DNA from 2 places in the Bifidobacterium thermophilum genome. Region 1 is predicted to be linked to the other one. Evidence: riboswitches for the same ligand, from Rfam matches in the RefSeq annotation. Region 1 holds a riboswitch; the other holds the start of a gene.
The links. Region 1 has a riboswitch for thiamine pyrophosphate ahead of thiM (hydroxyethylthiazole kinase). Riboswitches for the same ligand answer to the same signal wherever they lie in the genome.
Positions count from the first base shown of each region.

Region 1 (7,675 bases):
ACCGTCGGCAGAAGGTTTTCTGCCTGTTTTCTACCGACGCTCACACACCACTCAGCGTCGATAGAAGCAGAAAACGGGGCTTCTGCTGACCTCAGCTGATATCGACATCTACAGTCAGCGCGTTCGGCGCTTCTTTGTGGAACACCTTGCGATACACATCCCTACGCATATACACGCTGCATGTCGTAGCTTTGTACTGGTCTTTCCATGGGCGCACCAAATTCACATACTGCACCTCAATGTAATCAGCACGTTTGTATCCCAATTCATTAAAAAAGAACGGCTGGAATGACGTGAAATACAGAGCTGGCTCGCCTTCATTCTTCCACGTTTCGAGGTCTTTCTTGGCTTGTCCCGCTGGCTGATACCACAACAAGTAACTCGAATCATCCGGCGAGTTCGATATCAGATTCTTGTTGAAATACGGGTTCGCAACAATCAGATCAGCCGGATACCATGTAGTGAAATCGATGCAGTTATCACCGCCACCGCAGTATGCCCCCTGCCATTCTTGCTGTTGCTCTTTAGTCGCAGGCAGTCGCGACCATCCGGACATCATTCTTTCGTTCTGCAGATTTCCCCGCTCAATCAGCGAAGCCAAGGCACGTGCCTGAGAATACGGATACAGCACATCAGCGACACATGCATAGACATTCCAATATACGCTGATACTGAGCAGGAGCACTCCCACGAATTTACCGAGATTGATACACAGTGTGCGATCCCGATTACTCATGTGCGCAGATGCACGCACGCCCAAAGTCTTCATCCATGCCGGTACATCATTCATATTCAAAGGGCAGTCACGGCATAGGACACACAGCACCATAATGAAGAATCCTAGGATGATCCCTTCATGATGAGCAGCAAAATACCGTACTCCCAGCACACTCATCATCGCATACGGAATGATGAGAAGACCAAGTTCTCCGCGCCGATAGGCAAGATGGAAGAACACAGCCCAGACAAGACAGGAAAAGACGGCCATCATTGCCCACTCCCATGCCGATATGGAGGCGAAACACATCATGACGTCCGAGAACACCGATGTAAACATCATCTCCGAAGGCAGGCACAACCAGAAGCGAAGCACCATCTGCCAAGTACTCGGCAACGGGGAATCCACAAGCAAATCTAATCCACTATCGTACGTGTTGGGTCTCGGCCAGACGAGAGCGGTGATCCCCAGGCCAACAGCAAGCAACACCAACCAACCCGCCAGACGAGGTTTTGAGCCCATCAACACACCGCGTATTCCGTGTTGGCGCCATACGCGCCACACCCATACCATTGTGATGCTGCCGGCGAGCACGACACCATACGAACTGCACAAGCAGAGCAGCACCAACGAGCCAATCAGCCGCCAAGGGTGGTCGTCGCGTTCACGCCATGACAGTCCTGCCAGCAGCATAGCAGCGTGCATCAGCGCGTAGGGGCGCGACGTCACTCCATCCTGAAAACACACGAAATATGTGAACGGCAAGATGATACGTAGCACTTTCGGCAATCCTGAACGGAATATCAACAGCCATACAAAGAAAACCGCCGTCATCAATTGAATGCTCTTGATTCCCCACTCGTATGGCACGCCAAGACGCGCAGGAATCGCCAGCAACAGCCACCAGAACGGCGGATGCCCCTCGTAATGCGGGCGCACCAGCAACAAATCATGCCATGAGCAGTCACGGGCCATCAGCCACGATTGCGCTTCGTCGAACCACGGTTCATGGAAGCACATCACCGTGATGACGACAGCGATATACGCCGTCAACACTCCAACATGAAGAAGATTCTTCGGAACGGCAAGCCACTTGCGGATGCGGTGCGTGCGACGCGCATCAGTAGACCGCCGCGAGACCGGTACGCTTCCTTCAACAGCACTACTCACGATGCCCGTCCTTCCGTGTCGTGTACATCATGCATGATTCCCTTCACCGGTTGAAGCGACGCACGCAACCACTGCGCGACCTCACAGCTGCACAACCAGTCATAGACAGCATCAAACCAAGTGTTGTAATGTTTATCGATGGTCATCGCGAACAACAACTGACGAAGAATATCAATGATTGTGCCGAACACGACAATACACGCAATGACAGCGATGAGCATGGCAATAGGAGCACGCCAGGTTCTAACCTGTTCCAAAGGGAACATCTCCGACCACAACAGGTTGCGCAACACAGCATTTTCATGCAACACATAGACACCAAACATCGCCGATGCCACGGCGTTGATTCCGATAATGTGTCGATGACAACGAACAGCCAACGATACAAGGCCAAACGCCACCAGCAACACAGGAAGCTTTCCTTCCCCGGTCAAAAACAGATGATCGATGTTCGTATAACTGTGGTTTCCCGTATATCGGAATGCAAGAACGCAAGAAGCGATATGGACAACAAAAATCAAACACCCTGCCGCAACCATCAGCCATGCCGTGGAAGGTGTTATCTCACGCAAATACCAGCGATAATACGACAACAAGATGTATAAATATATGAAATATATGAAACTCCATGTCGGAAACTCCCACGTTGCATAACGCGTCAAACCATATGCAATACCCCAAACCGCAAACATCACCAATGCCAAACGAGCGTGCCTACTCGGGCCGATAGCACGCAACGCCGCCGTGACAAACGGATATAGCAGCAAGAACATAATGTACGCCGTCGCATACCACAAAGCATTCGAAGAAATCGGGAACAGATTGCCTACGATATCGTCTACCGACAGCAAGGCGTTCGGCACGAGAATACGATATTCTGCAAACAGAATAATGTTATACATCAGCACTTCAAGCTCAAGATAACAAGCTTTTCTCAATGACGAGCGGAACGTAGGCGCTTCACGTTCGCATAAATACCAGGCAGAGATGAGAAAGAAGATGGCAACACCGGTTTTCCCCAACGGACTCAGGGATAACGCCCAGAGATCAAACGCCGACGATCCAAGAGCAACGTTATGTACTGCCGTACCATTCCAGCATGAGTGATACGCAACAATCATCACCATGGCGATGATGCGTAAGGCTTCAACGCCCGACTCACGGTTTCTCCACCGTCGGACCACAGGACTGAACGGTGAAGCCGAAGCGGTATCGCGCGATGACGAACGCGGTTCTTTGCGCATTGTGGCAGCGTGCGTTTCAGCATGCGTTTCAGCATGCATTGTGCAATCCTCGGATACCCTCTTGTGCACATTGTCGGCCAGATTCAACGCCATGCCTTCTTCTTCTCTCGTTCGCTCCCGCTCTCACGCTCTCCAGTACGGCACGCTCTACCACGTTGGAATCACGTGCCAAAACTATGCTCAATGACAGCAATCCCGACATTAGGATGCAATCGTTGTCATTAGTACACACTGTACAACATGCCAACAACCGGCGAGCGCAGCGTGCCATACACCATGGGAGCCGGAATACGCACCCGTGTCCACAGGCATTCCTACGATAATTTCCATAATCCAATGCAGGGGAGCCCAGCCGCGAGGCCGGGCTGAGAAAGGCATCGTGCCTGACCCTTAGAACCTGTTGGTTAGAACCAGCGTAGGGAGCAATGATGAGCACAGACGCATCACCAGACACCAGTGGCAACTCGTCCATCGTTGACGACGCCAAGCGATTCAGCGCGCATACCGAAGCCACGCCGCTCGCCGCCGACGATCACCAGCGTGAGCTGATCGCCCAAGCCGTGGACAGCGTGCGGGACACCACCCCGCTCGCCCAGTCATTCACGAATTTCGTGACCATCAACCTTGTCGCCAACGCGCAGCTCGCCGCAGGAGGCACCGCGGCCATGAGCTACCTGCCGGACGATATCATCGACACCGCGGCCATCGCCAAAGCCACGTATATCAATGTCGGCACCCTGCTGCCATTCTTCAAGGACGCTCTGGGCAACATCGCACGCTCATTGCACGCCGCGCAACACCCATGGGTGCTCGACCCCGTGGCCGCCGGAATCGGCAGGACACGTTCCGCTATTCTCTGGGCTTTCCGCTCCGCTCCCCCGACCATCGTGCGGGGCAACGCCTCGGAAATCATTGCGTTGGCGGGAATCTGGGATCTCAACGTCCCATCCGCCGGCGCGCACACCGACACCACCAGACCGGCCGGTGTCGAGGCGGTGGATGATGTGGACAGTGCACGTGATGCCGCCGTCATTATGGCCCGGTATTTGCGCGGATACGCTCCAAACCACCGTGCTGCGGTCGCCGTGTCCGGCGCAACCGACCTCGTGACCGATGGCGATACCGTCTACCGGTTGCCCGGCGGCAGCCCGATGATGACCAAAATCACCGGAGCGGGATGCTCGCTCGGAGGCGTCACCGCCACCTATCTCGCCGTAACCGATCCGCTTACCGCCGCATTGACCGCGAGCGCCCTGTACAATCGCGCCAGTGAGGAAGCCGAGCGGGCCAGCAACGGTCCAGGCAGCTTCCAGACCGCATTCCTGGACGCCCTGTGGAGCACCACTGCGCAGACGGTCTCCCAGTCCCCGATTACCGCTGAAGCCGCCTGACCGGCTCGCTGCATCGCATCAAGACGTCTTGCAGATCGCCGGAGCGTACTGTCCGGCAGTTCATATGCAAACGTAACCATACCGCCGCGTGATATCACCATGCCATATCTGGTATCAAGCGAATGAATCGTTCGCATGACCGCCAGTACCAAGCGATGAATGAACACACCTCGGGGTCCACACCGGCCCCCATCAACAGAAAGAACACCATGACCAACCCAACCAACCCGTACCCCTACGCTTCCATGCGCGACAGCTTCGACCTGACCGCCTACTGCATCCTCGGATCACAAGACACCAAAGGCCGGCCGGTCGGCGACATCGTCGACGACGCACTGCAAGGCGGAGCAACGTTCATCCAACTGCGCGACAAAACCGCAGACGCCAAACAGTTGACCGAAACCGCACGCGATATCGCACAAATCATCGAAGACAACGGCAAGTCCGACACCGTCGCATTCGTCATCGACGACCGTGTAGACGTAGTCTGGCAGTGCCGCAACCTCGGTATCAAAGTCGACGGCGTACACATCGGACAAGACGATATGGACCCCCGCGAAGCACGACAGCTGCTCGGCGACGACGCCATCATCGGATTGAGCGCGGAAACCGAAAGTCTCGTCAAACTCATCAACGAACTGCCCAGCGGCTGCATCGACTACATCGGCGCCGCACCGCTGCACCCCTCAACCACCAAGCCCGAAGCCATCGTCGTCGAAAATGACGGCAGCAAGCATTTCCTGAGCATCGATCTCATCAACACCATTTGCGCCGCCAGCGACTATCCGGTCGTCATTGGCGGAGGCGTGACGCTCGCCGACATGCACGATTTGGCAGCCTCCAAAGCCGCCGGCTGGTTCGTGGTCTCAGCAATCGCCGGGGCTGAGGACCCGAAAGCCACCACCCAAGCGATGGTGGATGCGTGGCGCAGCGTACGCGGCAGCGGACATCACGGATACGCGGCGCGCACCATCTCGAGCGCACCGGCAGCGGGGACAACATCTGTGGGGGACGCTATTGAGGTGGCGGACGGCAATTCGCCCGCCACCTCACTTAACTGTTCACAAGCCGCCAAATCCGGCAACTTCACCAACGCGAAAGCCGCAAAGGAAGCCGCACGACTCGCCAAACAGCAGCGCGTTGACATCGCCGCACGCGGCTGCACGCAACGCGACAAGGCACACATCCGCAAAACCGAACGCGTCCATTTCGAGAACGAATCGGGCAGCTACGACCTTGACGTGCCCTACACCGAAATCAAACTCTCCGACACCCCCGGCGTCGGCCCGAACCCGCCGTTCCACGATTACAACACCGAAGGCCCCTCATGCGACCCGAAAGAAGGGCTCGCGCCACTGCGCCTCGACTGGATCCGCGACCGAGGGGACGTCGTCGAATACGAAGGCCGCGAGCGCAACCTCGCCGATGACGGCAAGCGCGCGGTCAAACGCGGCAAAGCGACCAAGGAATGGCGTGGACGCAAGCATAATCCATTGAAAGCGGCAGGGCATCCGGTCACGCAGATGTGGTATGCGCGGCACAACATCATCACGCCGGAAATGCGCTTCGTCGCGGCGCGCGAACATTGTGACACCGAGCTCGTCCGTTCCGAACTTGCAGCCGGTCGTGCCGTCATGCCTTGCAATATCAACCATCCTGAAGCTGAGCCGATGATCATCGGTACGAAATTCCTCACCAAACTCAACGCGAATATGGGCAATTCCGCGGTGTCGTCATCCATCGACGAAGAAGTGGACAAGCTCACGTGGGCTACCAAGTGGGGTGCGGACACGGTCATGGACCTGTCTACCGGCAACGACATCCATACCACCCGCGAGTGGATTCTGCGCAACTCCCCCGTTCCGATCGGCACGGTGCCGATGTACCAGGCGCTGGAAAAAGTCGAGGATGATGCGACCAAACTCAGCTGGGAACTGTTCCGCGACACCGTGATCGAGCAATGCGAGCAGGGCGTGGACTACATGACCATCCATGCGGGTGTGTTGCTGCGTTACGTGCCGCTGACCGCGAACCGCGTGACCGGCATCGTCTCGCGCGGCGGTTCAATCATGGCGCAATGGTGCATGCAGCATGAGCGGGAAAGCTTCCTGTACACGCATTTCGACGAATTATGCGATATCTTCGCCAAATACGACGTGGCCTTCTCGCTCGGTGACGGTCTGCGGCCCGGAAGCCTCGCGGATGCGAACGACGCCGCCCAGATTGCCGAGCTCATGACGCTCGGCGAACTCACCCAGCGCGCATGGGATCATGACGTGCAGGTCATGGTCGAAGGACCGGGGCATATCCCCTTCGACACAGTGCGTATGAACATCGAAATGGAGCAGGCGATCTGCAAGGGCGCGCCGTTCTACACACTCGGCCCGCTGACCACCGACACCGCCCCCGGCTACGACCACATCACCTCCGCGATCGGCGGCGTGGAAATCGCACGCTACGGCACCGCCATGCTCTGCTACGTGACTCCGAAAGAGCATTTGGGCCTGCCGAACAAGGATGATGTCAAGCAGGGGGTCATCACGTACAAGATCGCCTGCCACGCGGCGGATATCGCCAAACACCACCCGCACGCGCAGGACCGTGACCTCGCGATTTCGAAGGCGCGTTTCGAATTCCGCTGGCTTGACCAGTTCAACCTGTCGTATGATCCGGACACCGCCATCGCCTACCATGACGACACGCTGCCTGCGGAACCTGCGAAAATGGCGCATTTCTGCTCGATGTGCGGGCCGAAGTTCTGCTCGATGGCGATTTCGCAGAATATCCGCAAGAAGTACGGGAACGCAGCGGCGCAGGAGCGCATTGTCGCCGGGGTCGACTCGCGCGGCGGCGCGGCAGGCGTGCAGGTTGGCGCGAATGTGAGCGGTGTGAAAAATGCTGACGATGGCGATGCCCAGACCGCTACAGGTGTCGCCGCCGCTACCGAAGGAATCCACGCATGAGTGACACATTGCCGGTGCAAGCGCCTTCGCACGATTCGCTCAGCGGATCAGCGAAGCATGCAACCGAGACCCTGCCGGCCGTTCTCACCATCGCCGGCAGCGACTGCTCCGGCGGCGCAGGCATCCAAGCGGACCTGAAAACCATGCTCGCGTGCGGGGTCTACGGCATGAGCGCCATCACATCCATCA
Region 1 is NZ_PCGX01000007.1:199,246-206,920, reverse strand. It holds gene CQR48_RS02785 (hypothetical protein) at 92-1,888, opposite strand; gene CQR48_RS02780 (acyltransferase family protein) at 1,885-3,225, opposite strand; TPP riboswitch at 3,463-3,571, shown strand; gene thiM (hydroxyethylthiazole kinase) at 3,561-4,523, shown strand; gene thiC (phosphomethylpyrimidine synthase ThiC) at 4,733-7,486, shown strand; gene thiD (bifunctional hydroxymethylpyrimidine kinase/phosphomethylpyrimidine kinase) at 7,483-7,675, shown strand, end outside.

Region 2 (7,675 bases), on a different contig from region 1:
TACTCCCCCGCGTCCGCGTGATCGATAATCGCCATCGCATTATCCAGCAGCTGAGGGTTCAGCGCCTCAAGCCAATGGATGCGCGGGTCGCGGCCGAACCATCCCATCTGTTTGCGGGCGAGCCTGCGGGTTTTCTGCGCAATATCGAAGAACGCGTCATCCTCGTCCCAGATGCCGTCCAGATAGTCGATGATCTGCTGGTAGCCCAGCGCGCGCCCGGCGGTGAAGCCCAGATGTGGGCGCAACCGGCGCACTTCGTCCACGAATCCATGTTCACGCATCGACTGGGTGCGTTGCATGATCCGGTCGTCAAGCTCGCGCCGCGGCAAATCAAGCCCGATCTGCACGCTGGGAATCACGTAACGGTAGCGGGGCAAGCTCGCCGAATACGGTCGTCCGGTTACTTCAATGACTTCAAGCGCACGGACGGTCCGCCGCGGATTATGAGGATCCATACGAGCCGCAGCCTCGGGATCCTTGGCCTTGAGCTCTTCGAACAGCGCGGCGGCGCCTTCCTCGCGCTCCCGCTGTTCCAAACGCTTGCGCACCTCAGGATCGGTGCCGGGGAAGGAGATGTCGTCAATCGCAGCGCGTGCGTACAGACCTGAACCGCCAACCAGAATCGGCCTGATGCCTTGCGATTGCAGATCGTTGATGCACTCGCGGGCAAGCGTCTGGAACCGGGCGACACTCATCGTGTCATCCGGGTCGATGATGTCAAGCAGATGGTGCGGGACCTCGGCTTGTTCCTCAGGGGTAGGTTTCGCCGTGCCGATATCCATGCCCCGGTACATCTGGTATGCATCCGCGTTCACGATTTCCGCGCGCTCGCCGCGTTTCGCGAGGGCCTTCGCGATGGCGATGCCCAATCCGGTCTTGCCTGATGCCGTCGGGCCGACAATCGAGACGACACGCGGGGCCGAAGCCCCTGCGGATACAGTTGGCGACTGCTCGCAGCGGTCCGACAACCCGGAATCCTTCAGTTCTCCCATCGGTTCATTCTCGCCGTCCGCCTGCAGCATATACGCCTCCATGTCTGTCGTTTCTCTCCACCACTGTACTCAACCCACCCAGACGCCGTGGGACGCACGGCACCGGTGTTCAGCCGCGACGGACCCGATAGGTTTGTCCCGCCTGCGGATCGGGGTCGGCAATCAGATTATGCTCGCCGGCGTGGGTGACGGTCGCCGTCACAAAATCACCGACCTGCGGCTGCGGGCAGCCTTCAGGCACGCCGATATGCACCAACGCACCGGTGCGCTCACGGCCGGTGACCCGATGTGTCTCGTCGTCCTTCTTGCCATGGGTTCCGGTGACCATGACCTCCACATCACGCCCTTCGAACTTGTCAAGCTCCTCTTGCGTGATCCGTTGCTGAAGAGCGAGCAGACGGTCAAAGCGCTCCTGGACAACCTGCTTGGGAATCTGTTCCATCGCAGCGGCCGGGGTGCCCGGGCGAGGCGAATATTCGAAAGTGAAGGCGGTCGAGAACCGCGCCTGTTCGACCACGTCGAGCGTACGCTGGAAATCCTCCTCGGTCTCCCCTGGGAATCCGACGATGATGTCGGTGGAGATACGGGCGTCAGGCATCGCCTCCCGCACTTTGGACAGGATGGTCAGGAACCGTTCCGTACGGTACGAGCGGCGCATGGCGCGCAGTACACGATCGGAGCCCGATTGCAACGGCATGTGCAGCTGGTGCATCACGTTCGGCGTTTGGGCCATCGCGTCGATGACATCGTCGGTGAATGCAGCGGGGTGCGGCGAGGTGAACCGGACGCGCTCCAGCCCCTCGACCTGCCCGCAGGCGCGCAACAGCTTGGAAAACGCATAGCGGTCGCCCATCCCGTAGCCGTACGAGTTGACGTTCTGCCCCAACAGTGTCACCTCTTTGGCGCCGTTGGCCACGCACTCGCGCACCTCGGCGAGCACATCGCCCGGGCGCCGGTCATGCTCGCGACCGCGGGTGGTCGGCACGATGCAGAAGGTGCACGTGTTGTTGCACCCCACCGAAATCGACACCCACGAGGAGATACGCGAGGAACGGGCAGCCGGCAACTGGCTCGGGAAATAAGTCAGGTCGTTGGCGACATCGATCTGCGGCTCGCCGGTCGCGCGCGCTTGGTCAAGCAGACGCGGAAGTGAGGCAATGCTTTTCGTACCGAACACCGCATCGACCCACGGGGTCCGTTTGGCGATGCGCTCGCGGTCCAGCTGGGCCATGCACCCGCCGATTGCGATCTGCACGCGCGGATTCGCATGCTTGTAGCGCGCCCAGCGTCCGATGGTGCCGTACATGCGTTCAGCGGCGTTCTCTCGCACCGCGCAGGTGTTCATGACCACAAGATCGAAATCATGCTGTGCGATCTGGCGTTCACTCGCCGGCACATACCCGTCCTGCTCCAGCACGCCTGCGATGCGCTCGGAATCGTGCACATTCATCTGACAGCCGAGCGTATGAATATAGAACACACCCTTGCCGCGGCCGTCCGGCCGAACATTCCCCGACTGCCCGGCAGCCGGTCTCGAGGCGCGCTCCGCCTCGGTCATCATCGCTTCATCCATAACCGCCGATTGTATCGTCCGGTCGGCACACCGCCGGCGTGCCCGAACACCCGGCATGTCGCCGTGGTATCCGACACGTCCGGGGACCTCACGCTATCATGGTCAATCGTGATACTTGACCGACATAACCGCATCAATATTGGAGAGATGAAAGCGCGGCTGGGCGATTTGAAACTCGGCGAACAGTTTCCCGCGGAGGAGATTACCGAATTCATCGACCTCATGCAGGTCTATGAAGGCGCGATGTACGAAATCAGCACCAAGCTGGAAATCCTTGACAGCGAATTCCAGGTGCGATTCGCCCACAATCCGATCCATCATATGGAACGGCGATTGAAATCGGTGGATTCCATCCTCGGCAAACTGCAACGCAAATCACTGCCAATCAATACCCGGTCAATCAAAGACAACCTGTTCGATGTCGCCGGTATCCGCGTGATTTGCAACTACCGCGATGACGTGTACTCGGTATCGAACTACCTGTCGGCTCAATCGGATATCCAAGTGCTGCGCGTCAAGGATTACATCAAGAACCCCAAGCAGAATGGCTATCGCAGTCTCCATGTGATTTACGCCGTGCCGGTATTCCTGTCCTCGGGGGCGCATTACACGCCGGTCGAAGTGCAGTTCCGCACCATCGCGATGGATTACTGGGCGAGCCTTGAACACCAGTTGCGTTATAAATCCGACCTGCCCGACGCCAAACTCGCCGAACATTCGCAGACCCTGCTCGATTGCGCGCGTAGTCTGCAGAACATCGAAGCGCAGATGCAGGGCATTCACCGCGATATCACCGGAGCCCCGCGTGTTGAGGAGGCTCCGCAGGCCTGACGTCTCGCGTCTTCGCAGAATCCCGAAACATCAGGTGCGTCCCGCTTGCCGACAAGGCGCACCAGATGTTCTTCCCGGCGCATAATGTCAATACCATCGTGGGGCGCCGGACCCCTGGGTCTCAAGGCCTTGAGACCCCAAATACCCTAGAATCCCAGCGCAGGTCTGGTCAGTCCTTGTTCAAAGAAGCGGAATTCATGCTCCGACGAAACGAGCGCCGCATGCATCATATGCTCATATTCGTCAATCGATGCTTCGGCGGCAAGCCGGTCGCAGATCTGCACCTCGCGCAGCGTGCTCTCGGTGAATTCCGGGTCGGAATACATGCGGATCCACTCGCCGAAGGGATGCGTCTCAACGTCGATATGCTTCTCGCGCACCTGCTCGCGCATTTCCTTGCCCATGGCGGCGTACAGCCAGAAACACGGCATGACCACAGCGGCAAGCCGGGCATACGAGCCGGAATCGGCGACCCGATGCTCGTGGCCGATATAGGCCGCGGTCACCTCGGAGCGGGAAGTGCCAGACGGGTCGAATCCATGCTTGACATACCAGTTGTGGTGGAACATTACCTCGGAATCCACACCTCCGGAAGCCGCCTGTGCGAAGAACACCCGCTCGTCCAGGCGGTCGGCACGCGAGGAGGCGAGCGCCAGCAGCGACGTGTAATCGGTCAGATAGATGTCGTCTTGATGCAGGTAGAACGCGAAATCCTCCAATGACAGCGTGGCATCCACCATGCTGGTGATGAAGCGCATGCCGTGAATCCGTTCGCGGATGGGCCGCACACGGTTCCAGTAGTCGGCGCTGAAGCGCAATCCGGTCGGCGCGTGCTGCCATGTGAAATCGACTGGCCCGTGCCCTTTGCCCACGTGCAAACGGTCGGCGGCGGCGATTGCCCCGTTCATCCACGTTTTCGCACGGCGTGCGGCCTGCTCCCATGTGTCGCATTGCGGGCGCAGCGCGGCGAGCGTGCTGGACAGGGTGTCCCCCGTACCGTGGACGTTGTGGGTGCGCACCGCACGGCCTTCGATACGCGTGGTGCGCACCTCGCCCTGCCCGTCGGACGGTTCGGCGAGTATGTCGGTGCTTGACGCGCCGCCGGCGAGCGCGAGCGCACCGCCTTTGGCGTATACGGCGACGCCATAGCGCTTACATACCTCGCGTGCCATGGATTCCAGCGTGTCGATATCCGCTGCTGGCTGGTCGGCGTCGGCGAGTGCGGCGAGTTCCGGCACATTCGGCGTGATGATGTCGGCCATGGGGATGATGTCGCGCAGGGCCTGTTCGGCTTGCTCGGTGAGCAGGGCGTCACCGGATTTCGCGTACATGACCGGGTCGAGGACGACTACCGGTTTGGCGATGCCCTCGTCACGGTAATGCTGCTCCAATGCGGTCAGCCACCCTTTGACCGCTTCGACGAGTTCGGGGGTGCCGAGCATACCGATTTTCATCGAGTCGATGATTGCGTCGTCGCTGACCGCATTGAGCTGTGCGACAAGGAAGTCCGGCTCCATGTTCACGATGCTGGTCACGCCCTGAGTGTTCTGTGCGAGGACGCTGGTCATGGCCGCATACCCGAACGCTCCTTGTGCAGTGAACGCTTTCATGTCCGCCATGGTGCCGGCGCCGCCGATCGGGTCTGAACCTTCGATGGACAGGATTCTCAGCCGGGATGGCGCGTCTGCCGCGCGCTCCCCCGCGGCCTCCAATTGCGCGAGCGCCGCCATGGCGCCGGTGACGCTCGGGGTTTCATTTGATTGCTGGTATTGCGGCTCACTCATGCCGGACATCCCTTCGCTAGTGCTGACTAGATCAGGTTCAACGGGTGTGTTCTCAGCCTGTCGGCACCCCGTGTCACCGGCAATCCACCATAGCCGACCCCACGGTCAATGCCGCCCTGCACACGTCCGCTCGGTTCGGATATGCTGGAATCATGCGAGAGAATGAGAAACGACGCCGTATCGTCGGCAGTGCGTTGTTGCTGCTGACATCCCTGATCTGGGGATTCGCCTTCGTCAGCCAAGTGCAGGGCATGCAATCGGTTTCCCCGATGTTCTTCAATGCGATCCGATTCACCTTGGGCGCCGTGTCGCTGGCGCCCGTGCTTGTCGTGATGTCAAGGATTCAGGCGGGGCGAGCGGCAACGCGGCAGTCCCCGAAAGCCAGCCGCGGCACTGTAGCGGTATGGTCCGCGGTGTGCGGGCTGATTTTGTGGGCCGGCGCCACCTCGCAGCAATACGGGATCCAATTGAGCATGTCCGCCGGGCATTCCGGATTCGTGACCGCCTTGTATATCGTGCTGGTTCCGGTGCTCGGTCTCCTGTTCCTGCATCGGCGGATCCACATGCTCACCGTACTGGCGATTATTGTGTCGATAGTCGGGTTCTATCTGCTGTGCGTCACGGACACGATCCGCGGCATCGGGGTGGGCGATCTGGTGCTGCTGGCGAGCGCGGTGTTGTATGCCACGCATATTCTCGTCATTGATCGGGTGGGCGGCAGGCTCAATCCGATTGCATTGTCGCTTGGCCAGTATCTGGTGGTCTCGCTGCTCAGCTGGGTGTCGACATTGGTGTTACACCAGGTGGATTGGCAGGGTGCGCTGGCCTGTGCGGGCGCGCTCGCGTACGCGGGCATCATGTCGGTGGGCGTCGCATACACGCTGCAGGTGGTCGGGCAGCGGGTTGTTCCACCATCGCAGGCCTCGATGATTATGTCGTTGGAATCGTTCTTCTCAGCTGTCGGCGGAGCGCTGATCTTGCATGAGACGATGTCGGGACGCGGATATGTGGGCTGCGCCATGATTTTCCTCGGCACGATTCTCGCCCAAATCGATCCGGAACATCTGATCAGACGATTTTCTCCAGATGATTCCCAGCAAAAGACCATAGAATAATCGCAAGAAAGGAGCAATCATGACCTACGATCAGCAGCCCCAGAATCCTTCACCTCAACACATCCAATACCAGGCCGACGGACAGGGACAGCCGCAGTATAGCCAGCCACAGTACGGCCAACCGACCGCGCAGCCACAGGCCGTCTACTATCAGTCCCCTGCCGGCGCCGGCGCGAGCGCAGAATATGCAGCCCCAGCTTCGGCCATTCCCGCCCAGGTCGCGTCAGTCACCGAACATGCGGAACGGACCTCAATGATCCGCACCTACGCCGAAATGACTGCCGGTCTCGCGGTAACAGCCGTGGTGGCGGTGCTCACTCAGACCTTCGGACTGCTCAACAGCTTCCTGGCGGCCACCGGCAGCCTAGGTTGGATCGGTCTGATGCTCGTGCAGATTGTCATGGCCATCGCCATCGGCAATCGTGCGATGAATCTCAAGGCGGGGGCCGCACGCGTCCTGTTCTACCTATATGCCGCGTTGATGGGCTTCACGTTGAGCTCGATTTTCATGATCTACGACCTTGGCTCAATCGGAACGGTTCTTGCGCTGTGCACCGGGTTCTTCTTCGTGCTGACCATGCTGTCGCTGACCATGCGTTCCAGTCTGTTGAAAGCCGGTCCCATTCTTCTGGCCGCGCTCATCACTTTGATCGTCGGTGAATTCGTCATCATGCTCGTCGCTCCGGGTTCGACTGGAATCATGCTGATTTCAGCAATCGGCGTGCTCATCTTCGCCGGGCTGACCATGTACGACGCACAGAAAACCCGTGTCCTGTTCGCACAGTACGCCGGACAGCCTGAAGCAATCAAGAGCCTGTCAATCGTATGCGCGTTGAATCTGTATCTTGATTTCGTGAATATGTTCCTGTATCTACTGCGTCTGTTCGGAAGCCGCGACTGAGCGGATTGCTGTGCTGTGCGGTGCATACGCCGCACAGCACGTCTGATGATTATCGCATTCAGGCCCGCTCCCCTCATCAGGGACCGGGCCTGAATCATATGTCATGTGCGCATGCGTCAGCGCGTCGAGACGAAGGTCGGGAACACCTCGTCGATTACCGCCGCCCCCTTTTCCTGAGCGGACTGCGCATAATCGAAACGCAACGTGAGTATCGACTGCTGGGTGACGATCTCCTTCACATATGTGATGGTGCCGTTCTCCGCATAACTGCACACATGATGTCGCCGGACAGCAGATGGTAGGACACGCTGTGCCCGGAAGCGCAGGCGGAGTATTCGCTCGAGACCGTGGCGCCGGTCGTATTCGATGCGCCGGAAACCTTGATGGTCATGCCGATTGAATCGTCGGTGAAGGTTCGTGTCGCGCCGTTATCGGTTTCCTCATGCCAGACGTAGCCGTCGGGGATGGACACCCGGTAC
Region 2 is NZ_PCGX01000008.1:174,192-181,866, reverse strand. It holds gene miaA (tRNA (adenosine(37)-N6)-dimethylallyltransferase MiaA) at 1-992, opposite strand, end outside; gene miaB (tRNA (N6-isopentenyl adenosine(37)-C2)-methylthiotransferase MiaB) at 1,102-2,565, opposite strand; gene CQR48_RS03485 (GTP pyrophosphokinase) at 2,713-3,396, shown strand; gene thiD (bifunctional hydroxymethylpyrimidine kinase/phosphomethylpyrimidine kinase) at 3,543-5,180, opposite strand; TPP riboswitch at 5,172-5,261, opposite strand; gene CQR48_RS03475 (DMT family transporter) at 5,333-6,295, shown strand; gene CQR48_RS03470 (Bax inhibitor-1/YccA family protein) at 6,315-7,196, shown strand; gene CQR48_RS09395 (hypothetical protein) at 7,313-7,435, opposite strand; gene CQR48_RS03465 (hypothetical protein) at 7,432-7,675, opposite strand, start outside.
Region 2: another riboswitch for thiamine pyrophosphate. It lies ahead of thiD (bifunctional hydroxymethylpyrimidine kinase/phosphomethylpyrimidine kinase); the one in region 1 lies ahead of thiM (hydroxyethylthiazole kinase).